2 regions of the Bacillus sp. SCT118 genome follow, and region 2 is predicted to be linked to the other one. Evidence: a T-box and tRNA genes for the amino acid it is inferred to sense, from the RefSeq annotation. Region 2 holds a T-box; the other holds one or more tRNA genes.
What was found. The T-box of region 2 lies ahead of leuS (leucine--tRNA ligase). A T-box ahead of a tRNA ligase gene usually reads a tRNA of that ligase, here a tRNA-Leu.
Positions count from the first base shown of each region.

Region 1: it has a tRNA-Leu gene. The T-box ahead of leuS (leucine--tRNA ligase) is inferred to sense a tRNA for this amino acid. The anticodon was not compared.

Region 1 is NZ_CP191225.1:3,932,873-3,940,244, forward strand. Features, by position in the region: gene ctsR (transcriptional regulator CtsR) at 1-61, opposite strand, end outside; rRNA gene rrf (5S ribosomal RNA) at 302-417, opposite strand; rRNA gene ACQVGT_RS20185 (23S ribosomal RNA) at 473-3,400, opposite strand; rRNA gene ACQVGT_RS20190 (16S ribosomal RNA) at 3,571-5,120, opposite strand; tRNA gene ACQVGT_RS20195 (tRNA-Ala) at 5,291-5,366, opposite strand; tRNA gene ACQVGT_RS20200 (tRNA-Pro) at 5,374-5,450, opposite strand; tRNA gene ACQVGT_RS20205 (tRNA-Arg) at 5,478-5,554, opposite strand; tRNA gene ACQVGT_RS20210 (tRNA-Leu) at 5,564-5,649, opposite strand; tRNA gene ACQVGT_RS20215 (tRNA-Gly) at 5,664-5,738, opposite strand; tRNA gene ACQVGT_RS20220 (tRNA-Leu) at 5,779-5,861, opposite strand; tRNA gene ACQVGT_RS20225 (tRNA-Lys) at 5,868-5,943, opposite strand; tRNA gene ACQVGT_RS20230 (tRNA-Thr) at 5,980-6,055, opposite strand; tRNA gene ACQVGT_RS20235 (tRNA-Val) at 6,060-6,135, opposite strand; rRNA gene rrf (5S ribosomal RNA) at 6,158-6,273, opposite strand; rRNA gene ACQVGT_RS20245 (23S ribosomal RNA) at 6,328-7,372, opposite strand, start outside.
Region 2 is NZ_CP191225.1:1,144,670-1,152,041, reverse strand. Features, by position in the region: gene ACQVGT_RS05835 (rhodanese-like domain-containing protein) at 18-329, opposite strand; gene leuS (leucine--tRNA ligase) at 445-2,859, opposite strand; T-box leader at 2,967-3,181, opposite strand; gene ACQVGT_RS05825 (DUF4257 domain-containing protein) at 3,284-3,619, opposite strand; gene ytvA (YtvA family blue-light photoreceptor) at 4,024-4,809, shown strand; gene ACQVGT_RS05815 (MDR family MFS transporter) at 5,046-6,239, opposite strand; gene ACQVGT_RS05810 (LMBR1 domain-containing protein) at 6,428-7,174, shown strand; gene bceB (bacitracin ABC transporter permease BceB) at 7,211-7,372, opposite strand, start outside.

The DNA of each region.
Region 1 (7,372 bases), 1.2 Mb from region 2:
CATTTTGATCTAACACTCGTTTTAAATATTGTTCAATGATGTCAGAAATATTATGTCCCACTCAACCCCCTCCTTTACTGACTTTGACTATATTTGACTTTAATCTTACTATAAGCCGTTTCTCGAGAATTTTCAACTTTCTCGCTCTATCCTTTATTATTTCCATTTTCCCGGTCCACAAAACCTGATTGCTGATTTAAAATTCGGTATAAAGTTATTATATTATACAGTTAAGTGGAATTTTATGATACCAATAAACCAAAATACAAAAAACCCAGCTCAATGAGCTGGGTTTAAGCTTGCTTGGCGGCGTCCTACTCTCACAGGGGGAAACCCCCGACTACCATCGGCGCTGAAGAGCTTAACTTCCGTGTTCGGTATGGGAACGGGTGTGACCTCTTCGCTATCGCCACCAAACAAATTGAGAGTGTTCTCTCAAAACTAGATAACAGGTGTGACATCATTCAAAAATATGGTTAAGTCCTCGATCGATTAGTATCTGTCAGCTCCATGTGTCGCCACACTTCCACCTCAGACCTATCAACCTGATCATCTTTCAGGGATCTTACTTCCTTGCGGAATGGGAAATCTCATCTTGAGGGGGGCTTCATGCTTAGATGCTTTCAGCACTTATCCCGTCCGCACATAGCTACCCAGCGATGCCCTTGGCAGAACAACTGGTACACCAGCGGTGCGTCCATCCCGGTCCTCTCGTACTAAGGACAGCTCCTCTCAAATTTCCTGCGCCCGCGACGGATAGGGACCGAACTGTCTCACGACGTTCTGAACCCAGCTCGCGTACCGCTTTAATGGGCGAACAGCCCAACCCTTGGGACCGACTACAGCCCCAGGATGCGATGAGCCGACATCGAGGTGCCAAACCTCCCCGTCGATGTGGACTCTTGGGGGAGATAAGCCTGTTATCCCCGGGGTAGCTTTTATCCGTTGAGCGATGGCCCTTCCATGCGGAACCACCGGATCACTAAGCCCGACTTTCGTCCCTGCTCGACTTGTAGGTCTCGCAGTCAAGCTCCCTTGTGCCTTTACACTCTGCGAATGATTTCCAACCATTCTGAGGGAACCTTTGGGCGCCTCCGTTACCTTTTAGGAGGCGACCGCCCCAGTCAAACTGCCCACCTGACACTGTCTCCCCGCCCGATAAGGGCGGCGGGTTAGAAGGTCAATACAGCCAGGGTAGTATCCCACCGATGCCTCCACCGAAGCTGGCGCTCCGGTTTCCAAGGCTCCTACCTATCCTGTACAAGCTGTACCAACATTCAATATCAGGCTGCAGTAAAGCTCCACGGGGTCTTTCCGTCCTGTCGCGGGTAACCTGCATCTTCACAGGTACTATAATTTCACCGAGTCTCTCGTTGAGACAGTGCCCAGATCGTTGCGCCTTTCGTGCGGGTCGGAACTTACCCGACAAGGAATTTCGCTACCTTAGGACCGTTATAGTTACGGCCGCCGTTTACTGGGGCTTCAATTCGCACCTTCGCTTACGCTAAGCGCTCCTCTTAACCTTCCAGCACCGGGCAGGCGTCAGCCCCTATACTTCGCCTTACGGCTTCGCAGAGACCTGTGTTTTTGCTAAACAGTCGCCTGGGCCTATTCACTGCGGCTCTCTCGGGCTTGCACCCTAACAGAGCACCCCTTCTCCCGAAGTTACGGGGTCATTTTGCCGAGTTCCTTAACGAGAGTTCTCTCGATCACCTTAGGATTCTCTCCTCGCCTACCTGTGTCGGTTTGCGGTACGGGCACCTCTCACCTCGCTAGAGGCTTTTCTTGGCAGTGTGGAATCAGGAACTTCGCTACTATATTTCGCTCGCCATCACAGCTCAGCCTTATGGGAAACGGATTTGCCTATTTCCCAGCCTAACTGCTTGGACGCGGATATCCAATACCGCGCTTACCCTATCCTCCTGCGTCCCCCCATTGCTCAAATGGTGAGGAGGTGGTACAGGAATATCAACCTGTTGTCCATCGCCTACGCCTTTCGGCCTCGGCTTAGGTCCCGACTAACCCTGAGCGGACGAGCCTTCCTCAGGAAACCTTAGGCATTCGGTGGAGGGGATTCTCACCCCTCTTTCGCTACTCATACCGGCATTCTCACTTCTAAGCGCTCCACCAGTCCTTCCGGTCTGGCTTCACAGCCCTTAGAACGCTCTCCTACCACTGTTCGAAGAACAGTCCGCAGCTTCGGTGATACGTTTAGCCCCGGTACATTTTCGGCGCAGAGTCACTCGACCAGTGAGCTATTACGCACTCTTTAAATGGTGGCTGCTTCTAAGCCAACATCCTGGTTGTCTAAGCAACTCCACATCCTTTTCCACTTAACGTATACTTTGGGACCTTAGCTGGCGGTCTGGGCTGTTTCCCTTTCGACTACGGATCTTATCACTCGCAGTCTGACTCCCAAGGATAAGTCATTGGCATTCGGAGTTTGACTGAATTCGGTAACCCGGTAGGGGCCCCTAGTCCAATCAGTGCTCTACCTCCAAGACTCTTACCTTGAGGCTAGCCCTAAAGCTATTTCGGAGAGAACCAGCTATCTCCAGGTTCGATTGGCATTTCACCCCTACCCACACCTCATCCCCGCACTTTTCAACGTGCGTGGGTTCGGGCCTCCATTCAGTGTTACCTGAACTTCACCCTGGACATGGGTAGATCACCTGGTTTCGGGTCTACGACCACGTACTCATGCGCCCTATTCAGACTCGCTTTCGCTGCGGCTCCGCATCTTCTGCTTAACCTTGCACGGGATCGTAACTCGCCGGTTCATTCTACAAAAGGCACGCCATCACCCGTTAACGGGCTCTGACTACTTGTAGGCACACGGTTTCAGGATCTCTTTCACTCCCCTTCCGGGGTGCTTTTCACCTTTCCCTCACGGTACTGGTTCACTATCGGTCACTAGGGAGTATTTAGCCTTGGGAGATGGTCCTCCCGGATTCCGACGGAATTTCACGTGTTCCGCCGTACTCAGGATCCACTCAGGAGAGAACGAAGTTTTGACTACAGGGCTGTTACCTCCTATGGCGGGCCTTTCCAGACCTCTTCATCTACCTCGTTCTTTTGTAACTCCGTACAGAGTGTCCTACAACCCCAAGAGGCAAGCCTCTTGGTTTGGGCTGATCCCGTTTCGCTCGCCGCTACTCAGGGAATCGCATTTGCTTTCTCTTCCTCCGGGTACTTAGATGTTTCAGTTCCCCGGGTCTGCCTTCTCATATCCTATGAATTCAGATATGGATACCACTCCATTACGAGTGGTGGGTTTCCCCATTCGGAAATCTCCGGATCAAAGCTTGCTTACAGCTCCCCGAAGCATATCGGTGTTCGTCCCGTCCTTCATCGGCTCCTAGTGCCAAGGCATCCACCGTGCGCCCTTTCTAACTTAACCGTTAAAAAGAATCACTATGTGATATCTTGTGTTACTAATTGAATGTGATGTCTACTGTTATCTAGTTTTCAAAGAACACGTTTCGAAGGAATGATCCTTCAAAACTAAACAAGACAGGGAACGTTCTGTTTATAAGACCCAAGGTCTTATATTCCGTATAATATCCTTAGAAAGGAGGTGATCCAGCCGCACCTTCCGATACGGCTACCTTGTTACGACTTCACCCCAATCATCTGTCCCACCTTCGGCGGCTGGCTCCTAAAAGGTTACCTCACCGACTTCGGGTGTTACAAACTCTCGTGGTGTGACGGGCGGTGTGTACAAGGCCCGGGAACGTATTCACCGCGGCATGCTGATCCGCGATTACTAGCGATTCCAGCTTCACGCAGTCGAGTTGCAGACTGCGATCCGAACTGAGAACAGATTTGTGGGATTGGCTTAACCTCGCGGTTTCGCTGCCCTTTGTTCTGTCCATTGTAGCACGTGTGTAGCCCAGGTCATAAGGGGCATGATGATTTGACGTCATCCCCACCTTCCTCCGGTTTGTCACCGGCAGTCACCTTAGAGTGCCCAACTGAATGCTGGCAACTAAGATCAAGGGTTGCGCTCGTTGCGGGACTTAACCCAACATCTCACGACACGAGCTGACGACAACCATGCACCACCTGTCACTCTGCCCCCGAAGGGGACGTCCTATCTCTAGGATTGTCAGAGGATGTCAAGACCTGGTAAGGTTCTTCGCGTTGCTTCGAATTAAACCACATGCTCCACCGCTTGTGCGGGCCCCCGTCAATTCCTTTGAGTTTCAGTCTTGCGACCGTACTCCCCAGGCGGAGTGCTTAATGCGTTAGCTGCAGCACTAAGGGGCGGAAACCCCCTAACACTTAGCACTCATCGTTTACGGCGTGGACTACCAGGGTATCTAATCCTGTTCGCTCCCCACGCTTTCGCTCCTCAGCGTCAGTTACAGACCAGAGAGTCGCCTTCGCCACTGGTGTTCCTCCACATCTCTACGCATTTCACCGCTACACGTGGAATTCCACTCTCCTCTTCTGCACTCAAGTTCCCCAGTTTCCAATGACCCTCCCCGGTTGAGCCGGGGGCTTTCACATCAGACTTAAGAAACCGCCTGCGAGCCCTTTACGCCCAATAATTCCGGACAACGCTTGCCACCTACGTATTACCGCGGCTGCTGGCACGTAGTTAGCCGTGGCTTTCTGGTTAGGTACCGTCAAGGTACCGCCCTATTCGAACGGTACTTGTTCTTCCCTAACAACAGAGCTTTACGATCCGAAAACCTTCATCACTCACGCGGCGTTGCTCCGTCAGACTTTCGTCCATTGCGGAAGATTCCCTACTGCTGCCTCCCGTAGGAGTCTGGGCCGTGTCTCAGTCCCAGTGTGGCCGATCACCCTCTCAGGTCGGCTACGCATCGTTGCCTTGGTGAGCCATTACCTCACCAACTAGCTAATGCGCCGCGGGTCCATCTGTAAGTGGTAGCCGAAGCCACCTTTTATGTTTGAACCATGCGGTTCAAACAACCATCCGGTATTAGCCCCGGTTTCCCGGAGTTATCCCAGTCTTACAGGCAGGTTACCCACGTGTTACTCACCCGTCCGCCGCTAACATCAGGGAGCAAGCTCCCATCTGTCCGCTCGACTTGCATGTATTAGGCACGCCGCCAGCGTTCGTCCTGAGCCAGGATCAAACTCTCCGATAAAGTAGTTTGACTGACTACGCACATCGCTGTGCGATTTTTAAAAACTGAATTAACAGGTACGTTTTGTCTTGTTTAGTTTTCAAAGATCATTTTTTGTCCGCTTTGTTAAAGCAACTTTGTTAGTATACAATATCACTTCTTCAAAGTCAACAACTTTTTTAAAAAACTTTTGGTGGAGCCTAGCGGGATCGAACCGCTGACCTCCTGCGTGCAAAGCAGGCGCTCTCCCAGCTGAGCTAAGGCCCCATAAAAATGGTCGGGAAGACAGGATTCGAACCTGCGACCCCATGGTCCCAAACCATGTGCTCTACCAAGCTGAGCTACTTCCCGATTTCCCATCTATTCTATTAAAAGATATGGCGCGCCCGAGAGGAGTCGAACCCCTAACCTTTTGATCCGTAGTCAAACGCTCTATCCAATTGAGCTACGGGCGCAAAACATAATGCCGAGGGCCGGACTTGAACCGGCACGGTAGTCACCTACCGCAGGATTTTAAGTCCTGTGTGTCTGCCAATTCCACCACCCCGGCGTGGATGGTATAGTTGGAGCGGAAGACGGGATTCGAACCCGCGACCCCCACCTTGGCAAGGTGGTGTTCTACCACTGAACTACTTCCGCAGACAGGATGTCCAGTTTTTCTAACTGTTATCCTATATAATGCGGGTGAAGGGACTTGAACCCCCACGTCATAAAGACACTAGATCCTAAGTCTAGCGCGTCTGCCAATTCCGCCACACCCGCGTAAAATGGTGAGCCATGAAGGACTCGAACCTTCGACCCTCTGATTAAAAGTCAGATGCTCTACCAACTGAGCTAATGGCTCTTCTACAAGAGACTTGAGTATTATATCATATAAAAGTGGTGCCGGCAAGAGGACTTGAACCCCCAACCTACTGATTACAAGTCAGTTGCTCTACCAATTGAGCTACACCGGCATAATGGTGGAGGATGACGGGCTCGAACCGCCGACCCTCTGCTTGTAAGGCAGATGCTCTCCCAGCTGAGCTAATCCTCCATAATTGCACTAACGTGCAATTGCTTGGCGGCGTCCTACTCTCACAGGGGGAAACCCCCGACTACCATCGGCGCTGAAGAGCTTAACTTCCGTGTTCGGTATGGGAACGGGTGTGACCTCTTCGCTATCGCCACCAAACAAATTGAGAGTGTTCTCTCAAAACTAGATAACAGGTGTGACATCATTCAAAATATGGTTAAGTCCTCGATCGATTAGTATCTGTCAGCTCCATGTGTCGCCACACTTCCACCTCAGACCTATCAACCTGATCATCTTTCAGGGATCTTACTTCCTTGCGGAATGGGAAATCTCATCTTGAGGGGGGCTTCATGCTTAGATGCTTTCAGCACTTATCCCGTCCGCACATAGCTACCCAGCGATGCCCTTGGCAGAACAACTGGTACACCAGCGGTGCGTCCATCCCGGTCCTCTCGTACTAAGGACAGCTCCTCTCAAATTTCCTGCGCCCGCGACGGATAGGGACCGAACTGTCTCACGACGTTCTGAACCCAGCTCGCGTACCGCTTTAATGGGCGAACAGCCCAACCCTTGGGACCGACTACAGCCCCAGGATGCGATGAGCCGACATCGAGGTGCCAAACCTCCCCGTCGATGTGGACTCTTGGGGGAGATAAGCCTGTTATCCCCGGGGTAGCTTTTATCCGTTGAGCGATGGCCCTTCCATGCGGAACCACCGGATCACTAAGCCCGACTTTCGTCCCTGCTCGACTTGTAGGTCTCGCAGTCAAGCTCCCTTGTGCCTTTACACTCTGCGAATGATTTCCAACCATTCTGAGGGAACCTTTGGGCGCCTCCGTTACCTTTTAGGAGGCGACCGCCCCAGTCAAACTGCCCACCTGACACTGTCTCCCCGCCCGATAAGGGCGGCGGGTTAGAAGGTCAATACAGCCAGGGTAGTATCCCACCGATGCCTCCACCGAAGCTGGCGCTCCGGTTTCCAAGGCTCCTACCTATCCTGTACAAGCTGTACCAACATTCAATATCAGGCTGCAGTAAAGCTCCACGGGGTCTTTCCGTCCTGTCGCGGGTAACCTGCATCTTCACAGGTACTATAATTTCACCGAGTCTCTCGTTGAGACAGTGCCCAGATCGTTGCGCCTTTCGTGCGGGTCGGAACTTACCCGACAAGGAATTTCGCTACCTTAGGACCGTTATAGTTACGGCCGCCGTTTACTGGGGCTTCAATTCGCACCTTCGCTTACGCTAAGCGCTCCTC
Region 2 (7,372 bases):
TAGGGGACTGCTCTCCCCTAGTTTTTTGGTTTTGTTTCGCCTTCCCAGGCCATCATGCCGCCTTCAACATTGACTGTTTTAAAGCCTTGCTCATCCAGGTACTTGCAGACGTTCATGCTGCGCATTCCTGAGCGGCAGATAAATACGTACTCTTTGTCTTTATCAAGGGTTTCCATTTTTTCAGGAATATCCCCCATGCGAATATGAACGGCTTGCGGGATCATGCCTTCCGCTACCTCTTCATCTTCTCTGACATCAATTAAATATAATTCTTCGTCCGCCTCAATTTTTTCTTTCAAAGCGGCTGTGCTGATTTCTTTTATTTCCAAAGAAAACACTCCTATTCACAGTGATCATGTTCAGTATATCAAAGTCAGCTGAACGATTGCTATTCTGAGACTGATGAAAAAAATCCCCTTTTGGCAAAGGGGATTTTTTCTAGGCTTAGTTTGCCACAATATTGACAAGCTTCCCAGGCACCGCGATGATTTTCCGAATCGTTTTGCCTTCAAGCTGCTCTTTGACCTTTTCATCTGCTTGAGCAAGCTGTTCCAGCTGTTCTTTCGTTGCATCGGCAGGAACCTGTAATTTCGCTTTTACTTTTCCGTTCAGCTGAACAACGATTTCAACTTCATCATCCACAAGTTTTGTTTCATCATATACAGGCCAAGCTTCGTAGGCAATTGTGCCGGAATGGCCAAGCTTCTCCCAAAGCTCTTCCGCTAAGTGTGGCGCGATAGGAGAAAGAAGCTTCACGAAGCCTTCCATATATTCTTTCGGCAGTTCTGATGCTTTATAAGCTTCATTAATAAAGACCATCAGCTGGGAAATACCCGTGTTGAAACGAAGGCCTTCATAATGGTCTGTGACTTTCATAACCGTTTCATGATAGACGCGCTCCAATGTTTCACCCGCGCCTTCAACGATTTTGCCATTAAGCTCACCGCTGTCTTCAATAAATAGGCGCCATACACGGTCAAGGAAACGGCGCGCACCGTCTAATCCTGATTCAGACCAGGCGATTGAAGCATCAAGAGGTCCCATGAACATTTCGTACAATCTCAGCGTATCAGCACCGTGAGAGGACACGATTTCGTCAGGGTTGACAACGTTCCCTTTAGATTTACTCATTTTTTCGTTATTTTCGCCGAGAATCATTCCTTGGTTGTACAGCTTTTGGAACGGTTCTTTCGTCGGCACTACGCCGATATCATAAAGGAACTTATGCCAGAAGCGGGCATACAGAAGGTGAAGCACGGCATGCTCTGCACCGCCGATATACATATCGACCGGAAGCCATTTTTCCAATTTTTCTGGTGATGCCAGCTGATCCGGATTGTGCGGATCAATATAGCGCAAGAAATACCAGCAGCTTCCCGCCCATTGCGGCATTGTATTCGTTTCTCTTCTTCCTTTTTTCCCTGTCTCAGGGTCTGTGACTTCCACCCACTCTTTAATGTTCGCAAGCGGTGATTCGCCCGTTCCGCTCGGTTTGATTTCATCCGTTTTCGGCAAAATCAGCGGCAGCTCCTCTTCAGGGACAGCTGTTGACGTTCCGTCTTCCCAATGAATGACCGGAATCGGCTCGCCCCAATAACGCTGGCGGCTGAAGAGCCAGTCACGAAGACGGTACGTCACTTTCTTCTCACCGTTTTTCGTTTCTTCCAGCCAAGCGATCACTTTCTCAATCGCTTCCTGTTTGTGAAGGCCGTTCAGGAAATCAGAGTTCACGTGCTCGCCGTCGCCAATATAAGCTGCTTCCTCAACATTCCCGCCTTTTACGACTTCCTTCACCGGAAGGCCGAATGTTTTGGCGAATTCAAAATCACGCTCATCGTGGCCAGGAACTGCCATGACAGCACCTGTTCCGTATGATGCAAGAACATAATCCGCAATCCAAATCGGCAGTTTTTCTCCGTTTACAGGATTGATCGCATACGCTCCTGTGAATACGCCTGTCTTTGTTTTCGCAAGATCTGTGCGTTCTAGGTCACTCTTTGATTGAATTTCTTTGATATAAGCTTCAACAGCTTCTTTTTGCTCTGCCGTTGTGATGTTTTCCACCAATGCGTGTTCCGGGGCAAGGACAGTATATGTAGCGCCAAACAGCGTATCTGGTCTTGTTGTAAACACCGTAAAGGAATCATCATGTCCATCTATAGCAAAATGAACGTGAGCGCCTTCCGAACGGCCGATCCAGTTGCGCTGCATATCTTTAATGCTTTCCGGCCAATCAAGCTCTTCCAAGTCCTCAAGGAGCCTGTCCGCATAAGCGGTGATTTTCAGCATCCACTGCTTCATTGGGCGTCTCTCTACCGGATGGCCGCCGCGTTCGCTCTTGCCGTCAATGACTTCTTCGTTGGCAAGAACCGTACCGAGCGCAGGGCACCAGTTTACAGGCACTTCGTCAACGTAAGCAAGGCCTTTTTCGTATAGCTTTAAGAAAATCCATTGCGTCCATTTATAGTATTCAGGGTCAGTCGTATTGATTTCGCGATCCCAGTCATATGAGAAGCCAAGCGCTTGAATTTGGCGGCGGAAGTTATCAATATTCTGCTTCGTAAACACAGCGGGGTCGTTCCCTGTGTCAAGCGCGTATTGTTCAGCTGGCAGGCCGAATGCGTCCCAGCCCATTGGATGAAGGACATCATAGCCCTGCATGCGCTTCATGCGGGACAGAATATCCGTAGCTGTGTATCCTTCAGGATGGCCGACGTGCAACCCAGCTCCAGACGGATAAGGAAACATGTCCAGCGCGTAAAATTTTTGTTTTTCATTATTATCAAGAGTGGCAAATGTCTTGTTTTCAAGCCAATATGTTTGCCATTTCTTTTCTATCTCTTTGTGCTGAAAACTCAAAGTAAAAACCTCCTTCTGATTGAATACGGCGTGTATGGTTCAAGTATTGACGGGAAGGAGAGGATTATTCAGAATATTCCCAAACTAAAAAAAACTCCCTCATCCCTAAAAGGGACGAGAGACTTTCGTTTTCCCGCGGTACCACCCTCGTTAGCGCGGCATACGCCGCACTCACTTGATACTTTTAACGCAGTTATGCGTCAGCGGCTTTTCACCGCTGCAACTCTGAGGTGAGTTCGGAAACAAACTTGATTGACTTTCACCAGCCGTCAACTCTCTGCAACAATATCTGTTTCTTACTGCTCCTCTTCATTGTTCTTATCGCAACCGTAATCTAACTGTATTTTATAGAATTCTGTTCATAAGTGCAAGCAGGTTTGTATACAATGGGAATGTACCCTGAACGGGCGAAGATTGAGGACAATTATTCGGGTGGAGTTTTAGTTTGACGTTTGGACTCGGCCGGTTCGCCGCCGCTGTTCAGTTCTCTCACAAAGTCAAAACTTCTGAGAACAGCTTCACCGCCGTAGCCTGAGATAATGGATAAGATGACAAGTTGAATTCCTGAATCGGGGTCAGCGGATAATACAAGTAAAATGGAAGCTGTCATTCCGATAAACCAATCTTCCAAAAATCCAAGGTAGATAAACCGCTTCGTCATTCTGGGCTTCTCCAGTCTGCCTCTCTTTTTCACATGACCGAGAATCCCCATGATTCCTCCAATTACACAAGCAATAAGTACCTGATGCAGCATCTTCATCATCACCTTCCTAAAGCCCTTATTTCGTAAAGCGACTTCAGGCCATCCAGCCCCCTTAAACGATTCCGATGATTTTCGATATCTACATACCGGCAAATCTGTAAAAAGCTTGTTTCTTCCATTATATGTGAACACATGATCGGTAAGCTTGATGCATTGGATTCATTTTTCACCCAGTGACATTTACCTAGTCACCTATTTAGCATGTAGAAAACCTTTCCGTTCATATGTTCAAATTCTGTTCTTATTTTTAGTGTATACGAGGACAAGCCCTAATGACAAACAACAAACTGCACTTGCTTGAATCAGAACATGTGTTGTGCTACGGTTACTGTAGAATTCATTTTTAAAAAGGGGAATATCAGGCTTTCGCATAGCAAGCTGACGGCCTAAGGGGGATTTATATGGCTAGTTTTCAATCATTTGGGATACCAGGACAGCTGGAAGTCATCAAAAAAGCGCTTGATCACGTGCGAGTCGGTGTGGTAATTACAGATCCCGCACTTGAAGATAATCCTATTGTCTACGTAAATCAAGGCTTTGTTCAAATGACCGGCTACGAGACCGAGGAAATTTTAGGAAAGAACTGCCGCTTCTTACAGGGGAAACACACAGATCCTGCAGAAGCGGAGAACATCAGAACCGCTTTACAAAATAAAGAACCGGTCACCGTTCAGATTCAAAACTACAAAAAAGACGGAACGATGTTCTGGAATGAATTAAATATTGATCCAATGGTTATAGAGGATAAAACGTATTTTGTCGGAATTCAGAAAGACATCACCAAGCAAAAAGAGTATGAAAAGCTTCTCGAGGATTCCCTCACGGAAATTACTGCACTTTCAACTCCTATTGTCCCGATTCGCAATGGCATTTCAGCTCTTCCGCTAGTCGGAAACCTGACAGAGGAGCGATTTAATTCCATTGTTTGCACATTGACGAATATCTTATCAACATCCAAAGATGATTATTTGATCATTGATTTATCCGGATTGGCCCAAGTGAACGAACAAACGGCCGACCAAATTTTCAAGCTGAGCCATTTGCTGAAATTGACCGGAACTGAGTTAATCATTACCGGCATTAAGCCTGAATTGGCTATGAAAATGAATCAACTGGATGCCAATTTTTCGTCGCTGAAAACATATTCAAATGTAAAGGATGCCGTTAAAGTGCTTCCGATTATGTAAAAAGATCCCGCTCATCCGGCGGGATCTTTCAGATTGTTGACAAAATCCTAAAATGGTTTTCATTTTAGGATTTTGTCATCTTTTCAGCGTGATTGAAAACCCTTGAAGTCTAGGAAGGACGAGCATAGGAGCGGAGCGAATGTTCTAATTCGTGAGCACCGAAGCGCAGGCCTGACAACGAATGCGAGGGTTTGTCGACACGCTGAAAGATCCCGCTCATTCGGCGGGATCTTTTATTATGAAGAAATTGATGCCTGCTTATTTGTTTCTTTAGCTGATTTTAGCCGTTTGTCATATAGAAGCGTTGTGGCAATACTGATCAGCAGCAATACCAACAGAGATAAAACAAGGGCCTTAATGCCGTAATGATCGACAAGCACTCCTCCGAACAGGGGACCAATCATTCTGCCTCCTGTCGCCGCACTGTTGACAAAGCCTTGATAAAAGCCTTCTTTCCCTTTAGGGGCAAGCTGATTGGCAATTGTCGGCACAGCAGGCCAAACAAGCATTTCTCCGATCGTCAGGATCACCATCGCAGCGAGAAACATCGGAAATTGCTTTGCAGTCAGCAGCATGCTGAAAGACACAATAAAAATGATAAAGCCGATGACCATTTGCGCTTTTAGCGACTCGGCCCATTTTTTCACCACAAAACTGACGAGCGGCTGGCCGAGCACAATGAGAATTCCGTTAACCGTCCATAGCACGCTGTATAAGGAAAGAGATATTCCAATGCTTTGTGTGTACGAAGCAATTGTGGTTGACCATTGAGAATAAGCCAGCCATCCGAGTACATAGCCTCCGCTTAAAATGATCAGTGCGGCAAATTTTGCTTTGCTGTTCACAGCATCGTAATCAAGCACAGACGTTTGGGATGCATCTCCCGTCTGAATATTTCGAAATCCGAAATATACAATAAAGAAAAAGACCAGATACAGCGCGGCATTCGCCAAAAATACATATGAAAACGAGAAAGATGCCACGACACCGCCAAGCGCTGAACCGACGGCCACACCCGCGTTTTGCGCGACATATATCGCATTAAATGCCTTCCTTCCCCCTTCAGGCCATACCAATCCCGCCATTGCGTAGCTGGCCGGAAAAACAACACCGGAGCCAAAGCCCACAATCGTCAGCAGCACAATATAGGCTGGCCAATCATGAAAAAAGACAAGACCCATCAGGCTTGCTAACGTAATGGCTATCCCAAGCATAATCGATTTAAAACCGCCGATTTTATCAAACAAAAAACCTCCGCATAAATTACCAGCCACACTGGCGCCGGAATTCAGCATCAGGACAAGTCCGGCTACTGTTAACGACTTTCCTAAATGATTATGGATATAAATCGTATTCAGCGGCCATAAAAAAGAAGCACCCGTCACATTGATAAACATTCCAATGACTAAAATTTTAAGAGCACGCGGCATACTCATCCCCCTTTCTTACCTAAAAAATCTCATGAAAAAAACGAAACCTAAAACGGCTCCGTACGAATCCAGTTATCATAGCACATTCATTCTATCTGTCTCTCTCACATTTTTCAACTGATGAGCGTGAAAAAATCTAACAAATATTGTTTGAAAAATGTAAAATAAATAGAAAAAGGGGTCATATTATGGAAATGGTATTAGCATTCTTAGGTTTTCTGGCATGTCTCATTTCACTGGGCTATGGATTATATCACCTTGTCAGATATGTACTGAAAAAGGAAAAACGTTTCTCCAAGAGACTTTTTTGGCCGCTTTTCATTGGAGGCCTTGTGCTGCTCTTTACCGGGGCAGCATTGGAAGAACCTGACACTGCCGCAGCAAATGCCGAGAAAAAATATTCAGCGCTAAACGCCGAATATAAAAACCTCACAAAAGAGCACGAAGAACTTGAGAAAGAATATAAATCTGTCAGCTCTGAAGCAAAGAAATTAAAAGACAACAAAGAAGATCACGACAAGCTTGAGAAGCTTAAAAACGAAAATAGCGATCTAAAAAAGACTCAGAAATCATTAAAAGCTGAAATTAAAGAGCTTCAAGAAAATCAAAAGCAGCTCAAAGAAGATGCAAAAACGGCAAAGGCTGAAAACGAAACACTCCGACAAGATAAAACAAAGCTTGAAAATCAATTAAAAGAGACAGAAAGCCAAACCGCCAGTTCTCATGAAGACACTGGAAGTTCTTCAAACAATACGAGTAAAAGTGATGAAACCAAAACAGCTGACAAAGCAGAAGGCTGTAATATCAAAGGAAGCAAAAACGGCATCTACCACACGCCAGGCAGTACATACTATGACAGGACAACCGATCCGGCTGAAATGTTTTGCTCAGTTGAAGAAGCTGAAGCCGCCGGTTATCGGGCGCCTAAACGATAAACAAAAAGCTCCAGAATGTCTGGAGCTTTTTCTGTTTCACAACGACGATTTAATGACCTTCTTATAATAAAGAACTGACAGAAAACCAAAAATGGAGTAGAGCGCAGTATATAACACCATCACCATAATCATAGGCGCCCATACCTCTGATCCGAATAAGAACCAGCCGGATTGGACGGCAAAGTAACTGTGGAAGAG